One region of the Alteromonas sp. HB246098 genome, then DNA from elsewhere that is predicted to be linked to it. Evidence: predicted binding sites of a transcription regulator. Region 1 holds the regulator's gene; the other holds the start of a gene.
The links. The regulator LexA, encoded in region 1, represses DNA repair genes until DNA is damaged. The targets are predictions, from matches to a motif close to TACTGTATNNNNATACAGTA.
Positions count from the first base shown of each region.

Region 2: ACYTPF_RS13305 (recombinase RecA) is a predicted target of LexA. The motif match lies at 2,265-2,284, and genes of this name have one in related genera.

Region 1 covers NZ_JBTZUG010000004.1:113,059-121,280, forward strand. Annotated here, with positions in the region: gene plsB (glycerol-3-phosphate 1-O-acyltransferase PlsB) at 1-1,960, opposite strand, end outside; gene ACYTPF_RS10445 (sensor domain-containing diguanylate cyclase) at 2,231-4,513, shown strand; gene ACYTPF_RS10450 (glycerophosphodiester phosphodiesterase family protein) at 4,572-5,957, opposite strand; gene lexA (transcriptional repressor LexA) at 6,198-6,824, shown strand; gene coxB (cytochrome c oxidase subunit II) at 7,407-8,222, shown strand, end outside.
Region 2 covers NZ_JBTZUG010000006.1:5,583-13,804, forward strand. Annotated here, with positions in the region: gene ACYTPF_RS13300 (Y-family DNA polymerase) at 12-1,496, opposite strand; gene ACYTPF_RS13305 (recombinase RecA) at 1,499-2,251, opposite strand; gene ACYTPF_RS13310 (hypothetical protein) at 2,501-3,013, opposite strand; gene ACYTPF_RS13315 (DUF885 domain-containing protein) at 3,016-4,767, opposite strand; gene ACYTPF_RS13320 (DUF1820 family protein) at 4,807-5,142, opposite strand; gene ACYTPF_RS13325 (M28 family metallopeptidase) at 5,330-6,967, shown strand; gene ACYTPF_RS13330 (adenylyltransferase/cytidyltransferase family protein) at 7,013-7,855, opposite strand; gene ACYTPF_RS13335 (CDP-glycerol glycerophosphotransferase family protein) at 7,964-8,222, shown strand, end outside.

The DNA.
Region 1 (8,222 bases):
TTTGCAGCAAAGGATAAAGTGCTGCAATCAGTTGGAAAATACTGTTCTTGGTTGCGCCCTTCTTAGCGAAGATAGACGCCATGATAAGACCTGGTATGGCGAACAAGTGCAAAATATTGTTGCGATAGTAGGTCAGGTATACAGCAGATTTAGGCTGAGGGCTGATCAAACGACCGTAATCGTCTTCTTTAACATCAAAACGACCTAACTTTAATGTATCCCGAAGCAATTCTTGTGCTGATGAATCAGGAATAGTGGCGTCATCACTAAAGGGCACTGTTTTAAACAAGTTCATGAAGTCATCCATGGCTTGTTTAAGCTCAACCTCACTCATAGTCTGCCTTTTAGAAGACAGTAGACATAGCGAAGCTAATGCCATGCCGTTAAGTGCCGCAGCGCGATTGATACGCGTCATGACGTTGTTAGCTAATTCATTAACGGCAGGCGTTAACCAAGCAGGCTTCTTCTCTGGTTCGGCATCGCGACAGTCGCGCCAGTTCGGGACATGACTTTCAAGGAACTGATTAAGAGCGATAGGCTCACCAAAGTTCACATACCCATGCCCGTAATTCTTAAGTTTACGAATGGCTGAAAACACCTGAAGGTTAGACTCTTTTTTCTTCTTTGACCCTTTAAGTTCGTTCAGGTAGCTCTTCACTTCCATCACGTTTTCATAGCCAATGTAGACAGGAACAATACTAACTGGGCGGTTAACGCCTTTAAGCATGGCTTGAATTGTCATGGCCAGCATACCGGTTTTCGGCGGTATTAAACGGCCCGTGCGGCTGCGTCCACCCTCAGGGTAGTACTTTACAGAATAGCCTTTGTTAAACAGCAGCTCTAAATATTCCCTGAACACGGCCGTGTAAAGCTTGTTGCCTGCAAAACTCCGGCGAAGGAAGAAAGCCCCTCCTCGGCGGAATACTTTTCCTACGGGCCAAAAGTTAAGATTGATACCTGCTGCAATGTGAGGCGTTACCATACCTTCGTGATAAATCACGTAGGTTAATAACAGATAGTCCATGTGACTGCGGTGGCAAGGTACATAAATAATTTCGTGCCCGTTAGCTGCCAACTCGCGAATGCGATCTGCGTGGCCTACGCTAATACCGTTATAAATTTTGTTCCATATACGAGTTAGCAGTCTGTCGCCAAAGCGGATAAGTCCTTCACGATAATCTGCAGCAATTTCGGTGATATAGCTTTGAGCCCGCTCCTTGGCCTTTTCGTGAGTGACCTTTTTGCTTCTTGATTCTTCCGCGATCGCACGGCGTACTGCATCCGAACCCAATACACTGTTGTTGAGTTCTTGTCGCTCTAGCAGAGTAGGGCCCGTCATACTTTGACGCTTACGTTGAAAGTGAGTACTTGCTACGCGTACAAGCTTATGGGCGATGCTTTGATCACTACCGTGTTGATTTGACATGGCCCGCGCTGAAACAGCTTTAGAATAATTAATAAAGTTATCTCTGCCTAAAAACAGCACGATGAAAAGTTTACGTAGCCAGCTCGGTGCAGCCTTATCAGCTATTAAATCGCTTAAGCCTGGATTACCACGGCCTGGGGCTCGACCCCAGGTTACATAAACAGGAACTACCTGTAAGTCGAGGTTTTCGTGATCTCTGTGCAAATGAAAAAGGTCAGTGAAAACGTCTTCAATTCCCGTATCTTTGGCTGATGAGCGAAAAAGAGGTTGGGTTTTACGTAAAAATAGAGTAGACGAATACTCTCTACCTGCCAGTGTAAGTGTGTCTGTTGGGCTAGGAAGGCCTAGGTATTTGGTCGACATTCTCAGCGCAAGCTGGTCGGTCACTGAGTTTGTGGGAAGTAGATAAACAATAGGCTTGCTCTTATCTATTCCTAATTCGGTTTCAACGTTAACTGGAATACTGTGAGCTTTAACCAGTAACTTAACAGGATAATGAAATACCGACAAAAGGGCTTTTCGCATCCACGACATGAATTATGTAATCCTATGAAATAAAAACGGGTGAAGTGTAACACAATCGCGTCACAATCTCGCGACGAGCCAATGTTATTGATTTGCCTGTTTTACAGACTCCCTACCTAGCGGTAAGTTCAAGATGTTCAAAAGTATCTGTGTATTTAAGCGTTTTTTAGAGTAAACCTCACTTACCCTTTGAGCAATGCAACATTAGCAGTATTTAAATTGCTATAAGTGGTGACTATTACTATTTTTATAAAGATTAACGAATATGAGCATGTTGTAGTGGATGATCAAAACCGATTGAAGACGATTGATGACTTTTTGCTCAGCAATGAGGTGCCGTTGGATCTTGACGATCTTATGATGGTGTTAGCAAGGGCATATAAGGTGCCTATCGCGCTAATAGGAATTGTTGGTGAATTTGAAGAAACATTCAAAGCGCGATATGGAACTACTCTTTCTAAAGTAAGCCGTGAGCATGCTTTTTGTAGTCATGTGGTAGAAGAGCGCAAACAAGTTGTTGTTAACAATGCACATGAAGACCCCAGATTTAAAGATAATCCGTTAGTAACGGGAGAGCCGCACATCTGCTTTTATGCAGGAACTCCCATTGAAATTAATGATGAGATTATTGGAGCTGTATGTCTTATTGATACTGTTCCTCGAGAAATCGATGCCGAATACCTTGAAGTGCTGAATAGAATTGGTGCGCTTGTTAGCCAGCATATTTCTCTATCAAAGGAACATGAGGCACTTAAGCGCGAACACGGTTTAATTGAAAAGTCCCCTATAGTGTTGGCCACTTGGAGAAATACTACGTCGTTACGGCTAGTTCATATTTCTCAAAATAGTGAGCGTGTATTGGGTATATCGGCACAAGACTTACTATGCGGCGCTGTAGAGCTTGGCGATGTTCTAACTCAAGACGCTGAAAGCGACTTTACTTTTGCTATGCAGGCGCATATGGAAGGTGTGGAAACCCATTCATGCCGCCTTCAAATAGCCACCCCTACGCGAACTATTTGGGTGAGCATGATTTCTACGGCAAGCTTTCGTGAAGACGGGATGCTGTATTCAGTGCAAGCATTTCTTTTCGATACCAGCGATCAAAAATATGTTGAAGACAAACTTCACAAAACGAACCAGCGCATGCGCCTGCTATTGGAAGCCTCTGAATTAGGTACGTGGGACTGGAATTTGGCCGCTGATGTAAACCAAGTAAATAAACGTTGGTGTGATATCGTCGGCCTTGAATATGAGTATTATGATACCAGCTCTCGCTTTTTCAGGCAGTTAATTCACCCTGCGGACTATGTAAAAGTAGAAAAGCAATTAAATGAACACATTATTGGTGAGAGCAAGGTTTTCAATACTACCTTTCGCATGAAACATACTAACGGCACGTGGGTTTGGGTTGAAACCTATGGAAAAACTGTGGAATTTAACGCTGCGGGTAAGGCTATTCGCGTTGCTGGTATTCATCGCGACATTACCCAGAGAATGGAAAGCGAACTTCATGAGAAAAAGAAAACCCAGCTACTTCAATTTATAAATAAAACCCGTGCCTCTTATCTTCAGAACAACGATTTAACCATGGCCTGCCAAACAGTATTGCCTGAGCTCATTGATATCTCGGATAGTCAGTTTGCTTTCATTGGGCAAATGAAAGGCGAAGGCGATGCCTCGAAGCTGTTTATTCATGCCATTTCTGAAATAGTGTGGGACAGCAGCAGCTTCTCGCAATACAACGAGTACAAAAAGCGGAACTTGTATTTCGATAACTTTGATAACCTTTTTGGTACCACAATTTTAACCGGTGAGGTAACGTTAAGTAATGCCTCAGGAAGTCATCCAAACTCAAAAGGGGTACCGCAAGGGCACCCCCGCATTAGTCGTTTTTTAGGGCTACCGATTAAGGTTAAAGATAGAGTAGTGGGCATGATTGGTTTAGCCAATAAATTCGAGCCCTACGCCTTAGATGATGCAGAGTTTTTACAACCTTTATTAGACGCATTAGCAGGTCTTTTCTACGCGGTAGAGCTGGAAGAAGCGCGTGCGATAGCTGAAGAGAAGTTGCGTAAGCTGGCTATGACTGATTCGCTAACTGGGCTGTACAATCGGCGAGCTTTTGTTGATAAATGCCATCAACTCTCTGCACAAAGCAATAGAGTGAGCGTAGCGGTAATAGATATAGACCACTTTAAAAAAGTTAACGATACTTATGGACATGATGCAGGGGACCAAGCCCTAATTTCAGTAGCCCACCTCATAGAAGAATATTATGTGGAGCCCGATATTGTTTCACGTCTTGGTGGAGAAGAGTTTGCGATAGTAGCAATTTCAGACAACAAAAAAGACGAAGAAATGCGATTTAACAAACTTCGAGAGGCTGTTGAAAAAACAGAAGTTAAATACAAGAAAGACACGATATCTGTAACAATAAGTATTGGTGCCGTTTTTGCTGAGGATAGCTTGAATCTTGATTTTAGTGGGTTACTTTCTAAAGCTGATAAACTGCTATATACGGCGAAAAAGAATGGCCGAAATCAAGTTATTCTAGGGTGATGGGAACTTAGGACAACGCTAGAAAACACGTTTTTTACAGCCCTAAGCCCTCCAACTTTTATATACTAGGTGCTAGTCCCATACAGCTTGCATAATATGTTGTTGTTGCTGGCCAGTCAGAAAACACACCAAGTACGCCCACATCTTTTGCTAGTACATCAAGTACTGTCATAACGTCACCATCGTTATTGATTGCGCTATCAGTGGCCAAAGAACCATTAACACTTTGGTAATACCAACCCCCACCTGTATTCAGCAATCCAGAGCGCTCTAGAGACCATGTAATAATATCAAGCCCTGCTTCTTTCGCCGCAATCGCGTATGGGGAAGGCACTATCTTTTCATTTTCAACCGTCAATAAGACCCAAATTGGTGGAGCAATTATTTGTACCCCATCTGCAACAAGTTGTTCCATAGTTGGAGTTAACAGTTCGGGATTATTAACTAATTGCTCAGCGGTGACGCCATCTTCGCCATCTGCGCTTTGGGCGCCATATCTATCGTCTAGATACACCGCTTGATTGCCGAAAGCTGGTTCATTCTCAATCCAGTATTTCACATCTGCTAAGTTAAATGACTGGGGCCAGACATTTTCTGGTTCAATGCCTGCTGCTTTGTATTCATCTATCATCTTTTGAGCATATTGTTGCTGTGTGAAACCATCAAAAGGCATTTGAACAGATGGCGTTTTAAGCTCTGGTGTCATTTTCACATTTAACTTTTTGAACAGTTCTATACTTTCTGCGTGTGTTAACAGGGTACCTTTTGATGAATATAAGTCTGTGCGCCAGTTTGCTGTACCATCTAAATACTCATCTACAGTGGTTGCATTTGGGTTCGCTGCGTCCATTTTACCTTTTAGCGTTTTGAATTCTGCGAGTGTTATATCGCTGGTGCAGCACTGCGCTTGGGCGGCAATGCCATTTTCAGGGTCGGCCGGTGTAAAGGGTACAGAGCAATTATCAGCCAAATCGGTTGAGAGTATATTCGTTGTAGTATGCAAGTCACACTGCGAATGCCTGCACACTAAAGCTTTATCTTTAGTAAATGTAACGTCACACTCTACTATTCCTGCGCCAAGTTTTGCCGCTGATTCGTAGGCTTCTTTCGTGTGCTCCGGGAACTGCAGTGACGCTCCACGATGCCCAATTGAAAAATCTGTTTTATAAAACGGGCCTTCACTACATTGTTGTAGTGCACTCTTTAGCTCTCCATCATCCATATCCTCTACAAGAAAAGATGGGCGCGCCCCTATCTGTATATTCGGGGCCTCTCCAGCCGGTACTTGAACGATAACAGGAACTTCAACTGTTTCGACCACGGTTACTGTGTTTTCTACAACTACCTGTTTTTCTACCTCAACGACTTCTACAGAGTCGTCATCACACGCTGCTAAGCTTAGAGTGATGACTAATACCGTGAGTATTTTTTTAGTTAGTTTCATAGATTTTCCATTGTAATTAATGAATTAAGTTTTATTTGTAGGGTAATTAACATCTGCCCAAAATTACGCTAAGCGTTGAGCGTGTCAGTTTCGTGATAATGGGGTTACGAATTAGCTACATTTTTTATAGGAAATAAAGAATGTTAAAAGCACCTCGAGCTTTTCTCACAAGGCTTACTACTTGTTATTTGTTTTTAGGTGTATATACTTACAGGAACTGTATGAACAGACAGGTCTTTTATGCGCCCACTCACAGCTCGACAAACTGAAGTTTTAGAACTTATTAAAACAACCATGCAAGAAACGGGAATGCCGCCTACGCGTGCGGAAATTGCTCGTCAACTTGGTTTTCGTTCTGCCAACGCAGCAGAAGAACATTTGAAGGCATTGGCGCGTAAGGGCGTAATTGAAATTTTGCCTGGTACCTCTCGTGGTATTAAGCTCAATATCCCCCTTGAGGACACTGCACCAGAAGAAGAAGGCCTGCCCCTTATCGGGCGCGTGGCGGCTGGTGAGCCAATTTTGGCGCAAGAGCATGTAGAATCTCACTACAAGGTCGACCCTGCTTTGTTTCAGCCTCAGGCTGACTTTTTACTTCGTGTAAACGGCATGAGTATGAAGGACATCGGTATCTTGGATGGCGATCTTCTTGCTGTGCATCGCACGACTGATGTCCACAACGGTCAGGTAGTTGTAGCGCGGGTGGATGAAGACGTTACGGTTAAGCGTTTAGAAAAGCGCGGTCGTGAAGTATTACTTCATGCTGAAAACGAAGAGTTTTCGCCAATTAAAGTAGACCTTGCTAATGAGCCTTTTGCTATAGAAGGTATTGCCGTGGGTGTTATAAGAAACGCCGACTGGATGTAAGGTTTTAGCATCTTCAATCAAAAGCGGCGTATTAGCCGCTTTTTTTATGTCTTTTAGTACCAAATTTTAGTTAATTTTCTTAGTTTAGCGTTTATTGGTATGTTTCAAAATTATGAAATCTGACATCACCATTGTATGAAAGATATGCGCTATTTGGCCCGAGTACAGAGTGGCTAAAGCACATTTATTATTTGAAAATTTGTTTGAAAAACACGAGAAGCGATGTGTTAATTGTTGATTTTGTGACCAAATAAAGCTTCATCCTTATCAACTCCCCGTTCAAAATGCGCGTTTGATTTTTTAAGCGCCGTCAGCACGCCTTATACCCACTCTACCAAAATTGTAACGCAACCCTGCCACATGAAATGATTAAAAATTAACCTCTTCATTAAATTTTTAATAGAAAAGACTAGACGGCACGGCATTATTGCGCAATTCTTATACAGAGATTAACAAAATAATAACAATGGCTCTAAATTTGTTTTACAAGTTGAGGTGATGGGTCAATCGTTCGCAAACCATTTGGTAGGGCAGCGCGCAAAATAATCAGCGTTTTTGGTCTTGCTATTACGGAGGTGCTGAGTGAAACAACTAACGACCGTTTTCGCAAAGTGGTGTTCAACAATACCGTTTTTGCTTTTTTCCCCGTTACTTCTTGCGCAAGAAGTTAGTGAAGAAGTCTCTTCTCTTAATTTAAGACGCGGTGCCACCGACATCAGCGGGCAGGTTTATGATCTGCATATGCTGATGTTTTTTATATGCGTAGGGATTGCGGTAGTCGTATTTGGGGTGATGTTTGCCTCAATGTATCTTCATCGGAAGTCTCGTGGCGCTAAGCCCGCTAACTTTCACGAAAACGTGAAGGTTGAAATAGCATGGACCGTTGTTCCTTTTCTTATTCTAATTTTTATGGCTGTGCCGGCGGCGAACACGCTTATTGCAATGGAAGACACGTCTGAGCCTGACATGACAGTGTTAGTCACGGGCTCTCAGTGGAAATGGCACTACAAGTACATGGACAGCGACGTGGAATTTTACTCACTGCTTGCTACTCAGCGTGAGCAAATAGAGAACAAATTTCAAAAAACCGACAATTACTTGCTTGAAGTTGACCGTCCGTTAGTCATTCCAACTGGGAAAAAAGTACGTTTTCTTATTACCTCTGACGACGTTATCCATTCGTGGTGGGTTCCAGATTTTGCCGTTAAAAAAGATGCAAACCCAGGCTTTATTAACGAGTCATGGGCCAAGGTCAATGAGCCGGGCATTTATCGCGGGCAGTGCGCAGAACTTTGCGGAAAAGACCATGGCTACATGCCAGTAGTGGTTATCGCTAAAGAGCCAGCAGAATTTGATAAATGGATGGGCGAACAAGAAGAAATTGTTCGCAAAGCCAAA
Region 2 (8,222 bases), on a different contig from region 1:
ACCGCATGCGGCTAACAAAAAAGGCCCTGTACCCACCAGCGGCTCTCTTCGTCTTTAAATACTAAAAGCCTTACACATTGCTCAGTCTGGGCGATGAAATAATCTCGCTTTGTTGGGCTGTCATGCCACCACTCGCTGTGTAAGCGCACGGGGCCAAAGCAAATTTGAGTCGCCTGAATAAGCGGCTTAGGTGTATCAAAGGTAAAAGTTGGCGTAATGTCACTACTATAACCGTAATTACCGGTGCTCGGCTCTGTCACCGTCATATATTCAAACTGATGGCTGTCGGCAGCGCGAGGTTGGAACGTACTGTTATCGCCTAGCTTGGCATTTAAGCGGCCAATCAATTGTTTTTGTGCAACGTCATTAAACCTATCGCTAAAAAAGTCGCCATTCTGCGAATCTATTTCTTCAAACTGCTGACAGGTAAGCGCAATGGCTGTGGCTGGCTCGGGTAGCTCCAGGTTCTCAGTTTTAAGGCTAAACAGCGGTAGCCAACTTTGTACTGAGGACTGTGGAAGTGCCGATTGAATATTAATCTCCATTACAGGGGCTTCTCTGAAATGAATGTGCACGCTAATGCTCGATGTATACAAGTTCCTGGCCCGTAAATAGTGAGACAAATGCTCAAACTGCTGCGTGACAAAAGGCGTTAGGTGCTGTGTGTTTTCAATATCAAAAGGCAATAAAGTAAAGTTATCAAAGTGCTCTAAAGGCCTAAATAGCGTAATGCGAGGGAAGGTTTCTCCTCTGAGCGCAGTAAGATACATAATGGTGTTATTGTCGAAGCGCCGCCCCAGCTCTTGTACCGGCATGGCCAATAGCTGTTGTACACGGGTAACACCCACCCTTGCCAAGGCGTCAATGACTTTAGGTGACAGAGCAGTAATAGAAAGCGGGCACGTACTTAGTGCTTTCTTTATGTCATTTTGCGTATGTAAATAGGTGTTATGTTTATGAAGGGCTAATACCTTTGCAGCCTCAATTGTCCATGCGCTAGCAAAATGATAACGAATGTCTGCCTCTGCAAGTGCTTGAGTTAGGGTTTTCCACAGTGGTTTATGCCCGCCATAGTAATGGGTTAGGTTATCTAGCCTTACTGCCAGACCATTTACGCTATTCGAATGAATGTGGCAGTCTAGTACGATGTCAGAAGCCAGAGGATACAGCCTATGGGCTAGCTGCGTCAGCATATGCTTTTCGGCTTCTTCACTGAAAGGCAGAATATGCACGTAGGGGCACAGCGCCGCGGCTTGGGCAAGTCCATGACCAATTTCAATGCCCTCTTTTTTCGCAATATCATTACATTGCGTAATTTTGTTCGTTTTGCTGCAATACACAGCAATAGGTGTATTCGACGGTAATGACGAAGAATTTCCGTTAGATTCGTCTCCAGGTTCGTTTCTAGACCCTTTCCTGTGCGCACGTGTACTTGTAGCCGCTTTGAAGTGGCTGTCTAAAGTAAGTTGATAGCAGTAAATATAGGCCCACAGCATTATTAGCTCACAGAATGTAAAGCCTGATCGGAAAGCGTGTTATGTGCCATGGCCCATTTAATGGCGTGATTGTCAGGGGTCCACCGATGAGAAATAACAATGTTATCTTTTGGCCATCCATGACGTTGTTTGCGTATATTCACCGACAAGGCGTGGGGTTTGCCAAATAGCGCAATATCTAAAGTAATGGGCAATGAGTTGTCGTTTTGGCTTGGTGTACTGGTTTGTAAACCACCCTGTAAGCTTGTTTTTGGATAATTTAATGATGGTGCCTGTTGTTGCGGGGGCGTATACAGCAAGCACAGCGCATCGTTATGCGTTGCTGCAACTTGTAGGCGGCGTGCTTCTTTTTGATTTACAGCATTACTCCACAGCACCACGCAATGGCAAGCCGTACTTTTTAAGCACTGCTCTGCTGCCCACAATGACTCTTGTTCTTCACTTGTTTTTACTACCAGTACCTGTTGCGCTTTAAGCCCCAAATTTTCTAACCACGGGGACTGTAGTAGCCCAGGAGGGTTAATAAACACCACCAGTTTGTGCATGCGATGCTGACAAATAACCCGTTTAAAGAGTGAAAGCTCACCCACGCCGGTTAGTGAGGAAATACGTACAAGCCCTGTAGAAGCCACGCCCCCGTTAAGCGCATTATCCAGACACGGAAAACCCAGCGAAAACTTAGCTTCACTTTGCTTTTGATCTCTGGCCCGCCAAATATGGGGATGCTTGTTAAGTACGGATAACGACTTTTTCATGGCACTCAAAATAAACTGTATTTTTATACAGTATTATAGGCCAGCAATAACCCTTTTCAAGATAAAAGGTTTTTGTCTTGTTGTTTTAACTGCTAACTTACTGATTAGTTTGGAAAGGTAAAAAGATTAAACTTTTAAAAGAGTAGTGATATAGACGAGGGTCGCCAATCCTAACAACACAGTAAAGCGGGCGACCCTAACGCGTAATCAGCACTTTATCGGCGCTAACATGGGGATAAGAGTAAGAGGCTACTCTTGTGATGACGGTTCTTTTTGTGATTTTGCTGCAGTACCGTTTACGGTTGCTGTAACGGTTTGGCAAAAAGCAATAAATCCGTCTGCGGTATTTTTTGCCCATACCATGCGAACGTTGCTAGGTAGAGCCTTCACCACTTCACGAATCTCCTCAAGCGTCACTTCTTCATTCTGTAATGCCTTATTTAAAGATTCTTCAAGGGACATACCTTTTTCACAACAAGCCATAATAATGGTTGAAAAGTTGCGCATAAGCGGGTGCAGCGCATTGTATTGAGTTTGGTCAATAAGACGGCTTTTATAGGCACTTTCAATACGCGCGGTAAGGTTTTTTTCCAACGCATCTGTAACAAGAACAAGATTGCGATAAGCATACGTAACCTTGTTACTGGTCTGTTTATTCGAGTGGCGCAACAGCGCCAGCTCTTTTTGCAAATTCTGCGCTCGCAGCACAAAGTAAATTAAAAACAGGATAAGTAATCCTATAACTCCAAATGCAACGATCATGTTTATTTTGCCTTTTGTTCTTCTATAAACGTGTTGATATTTTGTTCCAATATGAAAAGTGGAACTGAGCCATTTTCTAACACCGCGCGGTGGAATTTGCGCACGTCAAAACGCTCACCTAAAGCAGTCTCTGCTTTTTCGCGAAGGCCTTTTATTTTGATTTCACCAATTTTGTATGACAGCGCTTGCGCTGGCCAAGAGATATAGCGGTCTATTTCCGTATTAACGTTGTGTTCTGAAAGCGCGGTGTTTTCCATCATATAGCTCACCGCTTGCTGACGGCTCCAACCCATTGTATGCATACCGGTATCGACCACTAAGCGACACGCACGCCACATTTCGTAGCTTAAGCGACCGAAGTTGTCGTACGGCGTTTCATAAATACCTGCTTCAATACCTAAAAACTCAGAGTACAGACCCCAGCCTTCACCAAACGCTGAAATATAGGTGTTACGGCGTACCATGGGCAAGTCTTCAAGCTCTGCGGCCAACGAAATTTGTAGGTGGTGGCCAGGTACTGCTTCGTGCAAGGTCAGTGCAGGCAATGCATACAAAGGGCGCTTATCAAGGGCATAAGTGTTTACCCAGTAATATCCTGGCTGGTCATCGCGGCTAGGGTGAATGTAACGGCCTGTTGTGTATTTGGGCGCGATAGCGTCTGGTACAGGCGCTACGCCATAAGGCGTTCTTGGCAGATACTCAAAAAGCGAAGGAAGCTTTGCGTCCATTTTCTTTGCAATAAACGACGCTTCTTTTAGTAAATCTTCAGCGCTGGTGGCATAGAATTGAGGATCTTCGCGTAAAAACGCAATGAATTCGTTAATGTCGCCATCAAAGCCAAGCTCATCCACAATTTGCTGCATTTGTGCGCGAATGCGTTTTACTTCAGACAGACCTAAATCATGGATTTCCTGAGGCGTCATATCTGTGGTGGTGTAATGCTTGGCTCTATTGGCGTAATACGCCACGCCATCAGGCCAGTTGTTTGCGGCAATATCTTCACGGGCATTAGGAATGTATTCCTCTACCATGAAGTCGTAAAACATTTGATACGCAGGCAGTACGCTGCTGTTTATTGCAGCTTTGCCTTGCTCTGATAACGCAGCCTTTTGCTCGGCAGTAAAGTACTCAGGAAAGCGGGTAAATGGAGAATAAAAACCACTGTCCACTGCATTTTCAACAATGTATGACGCCACCGAATCTTCAAATCCTTTAAGCACGACTTTAGGCTGTGTGTAGCCTTCTTTTAGCGCTTGTTTCATATACGCAATTTGTTGGTCAAAATAAGATTTCAGCGCGTTTAGGCGGCTAATATAGGCTTGATAATCTTCTACGCGTTTAAAGATTGATAAATTTGGGAGTGAAGCCATGGCACCATGAAAGCCATATTCTGAATTGATGGGCACCAAGTGCGCGCGATAGGTATACTCATCCACATAGTTGGCTAAACGGTATTGCTGCATTAGCAAAGCAATATAAGCGTCAGTAGAAATAGAGTCTTTTTCGTACTGACTTAAGGCCTTTTGAAACGCACGCCATTGTTCATTTTGTGTTTTAAGTGCTTCGGGCGAAATATCAGGTAGCACATGGGCCAAAGAACTATCGCCTTGGCGAGAGGCTAAAAGAGGGGAAACCGAAAGCTCATACTGCCAAATGTCATCAAGTAGTTGGTATAAGCTTTCATCATCAAGGCTTTTTGCAGGTGAACTAACGCTGCAAATAAATAGTAATGCTGCTAACAGATAGCGATACATAAGGGTCTCCGGTAACCTTCACCGGTTTGACGCCGGTGGCTACTCTTTCGTTGGTGTATATATTGGGCTAGGGAAAGCAGTTACTTTATCAGATTTATTTTCTAATTTAGTAATTTTGGCTGTTCCTTTTTTATTTACGGCGTCAATGCGTAAAACGTTGTGCATAGGAATATAAGTTTTTGTTACTTCTGAAAATTCAGCTTTTAACCTTTCATGGCTAGGATCTACAACAACGCTCGTGTGGGTATCCCACACAAAGTCACCTATCTCAATAAAGCCAAATAAAGCACCTTGTATAAGGTTTTTCACATATAACTCATAGCGTTCACCATTACTGATAAATTGAACGCGGTAAAGAATATCGTCTTTCGACATGAATGCTGCTCTTCACTAAAAACATAAGAATCTCCGGAAACTGAGCCGGAATGTGGCTAACAATTTTACCTTGCTACTAAAATGCGAGCAACGGTAGGAAACACATGGTAAACGTATGCAGTTTAATGGTATTTCGCCTATTAACTGCGTTACCATGACGCACACTTAGTTATACGGTGAAATTACAATGATAAAAAAACTACTGATAGGTAGTGCAATGACAGCAATGACCTTTGCTGCTACTGCTCACAACCACGCATCGACAGATAATGCTTTTAACCCTGATACACAGCGAATTAAATCACATCTGTTTTTCTTAGCAGATGATTTGCTTGAAGGCCGTGATACTGGCTCTCGCGGTCATGAAATTGCGGCACTTTATATTGCTACCGAATTTGCCAAATATGGCTTAAAGCCAGCAGGTACAGATGGTTACGTACAAAACGTATCGTTTCGTAAAGCCAACCTAGTTCAAGAGTCTCCTAAGTTTACCTTCACCCAAAACGGCGAGACCATCGATTTTGATTATCCAAAAGAGTACTTAGCTAGCCCGAGTTTGCTCAGCACTGAGGTCAATGTAAAAGGCGAAATGGTATTCGTAGGCTACGGTATCGTGGCTGATGAGCTATCTCACAACGATTACAAAGATCTAGATGTAGAAGGTAAAATCGTAGTAGCGCTTGCGGGCAAGCCAAGTGACTTTCCATCAGAAGAGGGCGCTCACTTTGCGTCTGGCTATCAAAAGCAAAAGTATGCGGTAGACAATGGTGCTATTGGCATGATCACTATCACAACACCTAAAAATGAAAAAGTACGCCCTTATCAAAGCCGCTTAAACTATATTCATACGCCGCGTATGGCCTGGTTAGATGATAGCGGCGAGCCTGCTAACAGCTTTTCTCAGCTTAAAGGCGGCGCTTACATGAGTGAAGGGGCTGCGCGTAAGTTATTTGAAGGCGCAGAAAAGAGTCTTGATGATGTTTATGCAGTTCTTGAAGCGGACAAAGTGCCGCAAGGTTTTGCGCTAAACGGTGTAGTAGATATTAGCAAGAAGAGTGTTCACGACACCATTACAAGCCCAAATGTTGTGGGTATATTAGAAGGTTCAGACCCTGAGCTTAAAAACGAATACGTAGTTTTCTCTGCTCACTCAGATCACATTGGTTTTGCTAAAACAGTGAAGAAAGACAACATCAACAATGGTGCCATGGACAATGCGTCGGGCACGTCAGTGATGTTAGAAACTGCACGCTTGTTTAGCGAAATGAAAGAAAAGCCAAAGCGCTCAATTCTGTTCGTGTCGGTAACCGGTGAAGAGAAAGGCCTGTTAGGTGCAGACTATTTTGCCCGTAACCCGACCGTACCTGTTACATCAATGGTGGCAAACGTAAACCTAGATATGCCAATTCTGACCTACGAGTTTGCTGATGTTATAGCCTTTGGTGCTAACCATAGTGATTTGCAAGAATCAGTGGAAAAAGCTGCTGCTAACGCAGATATCGAGCTAAGCCCGGACCCGTGGCCAGAGCAGGCACTTTTCACTCGCTCAGACCACTATGCGTTTGTAAAACAAGGCGTACCTTCAGTATTTATGGTGCCTGGTCTTAAATCAAAAGATCCTAACGTAGATGGCAGCAAGGTATTTGGTAAGTTCTTATCTACGCACTATCACAAGCCGAGCGATGATATTAACCAGCCATTTAATTGGAATGCAGCGGAGACGTTCACCAAAGTTAACGCACAAATCGGTTGGACGTTAGCAAACCAAAAAGATAAGCCGAAATGGAACGAGGGCGACTTCTTCGGTAACACGTTTAGTAAGTAAACGCCTATGTATGAGCTAGCAGATCACTGCTAGCTCATACATTTGTTATAGCTTTCTTTTAAGCACGGTAGAGCTAACGTTGGGGGTATAATCGAAATAGACCATGTCGCAGGTTACGCTAGGGTATTTTCCTTTCCAATCAGAACCCACTGAAATCGCATCAATGTTATATTCATCTACCACTCTTTGTTTGTTTTTATCCACCTGAGGGATAACTTCATCCACATATCGGTTAGACTCGAGGATGGAAATTCGTTCTTCAAACGGAATAAGTGGTGGCCGTCCTTTAGACTTCTCGATAAGCTCGTCGGTAGAGACACCTACAATCAAATAATCACAAAGCGCTTTTGTCTTCTTCAGTATATTTAGATGCCCTTGGTGAAAAATGTCAAAGCAGCCTGACGTATACATTCTTTGATATTTTTTGCCCGTCTCGGATGTGTTCGTAGATGAAAGTAATGCAAAGTCAGCGCGTAACGTTGCTCTTAATTCAGCAAAATAATCATCATCTAATTCAAGCTTTTCGCTTAAGACAGGTGGCTTGGGCCAGTGTTTGTCTTCAAAAGATTCTTCGCAAAAAATTACTGGATGTTCATAACGGGGGATAACGTGAAAATGGACAGCAGGATCTACCATCATTAACATTAAATAGTTTATTTTGCAGAAGTTGAAGCGCTTTTTGAGCACTTTTTCTATATCCGCAACAACGATCTTTTGTTCTTTAGCCGCCTCTTCTGAAATATCAGAATAGTTAAAGACATTTTCTTTACAAATAAGAACTAATGAACCAAGGGTTACCTGCCCAGGTCTGAGTAAAACATGCCAGTAGTCGTATGTTTTAAGAAGATTATCGGGATAACCAAATTTAGATAAGGTAGTGTTAAGCATAGATCATTTTTTATGAATGGCATTTTGCACACTGTAATACAAATAACGTATTACGCACAGTCGCTTATTTCTTTTTGATACTTACAATAAATAATAATACGAAAATTTATGAAAATAGCTTTTGACACCGTTAATGTATATTACTTACCTCAATTTATTCCTATATGTGAAGAACTTGCTAAACGCGGTCATAAAGTTCAACTCGTTTGCTATAGCAATAAAAACAACGTTCAGAAATTCGAACAAGTTTTATTGTCGCTAGGCTATGAGTTTTGCTGGGTAGATGACGATAAAGCAGCCAGAGATTTTTATTTGAAAGAGACCCCTGACTGGATTTTCTTTGGCAATGGCTTTCCTTACTTAGATG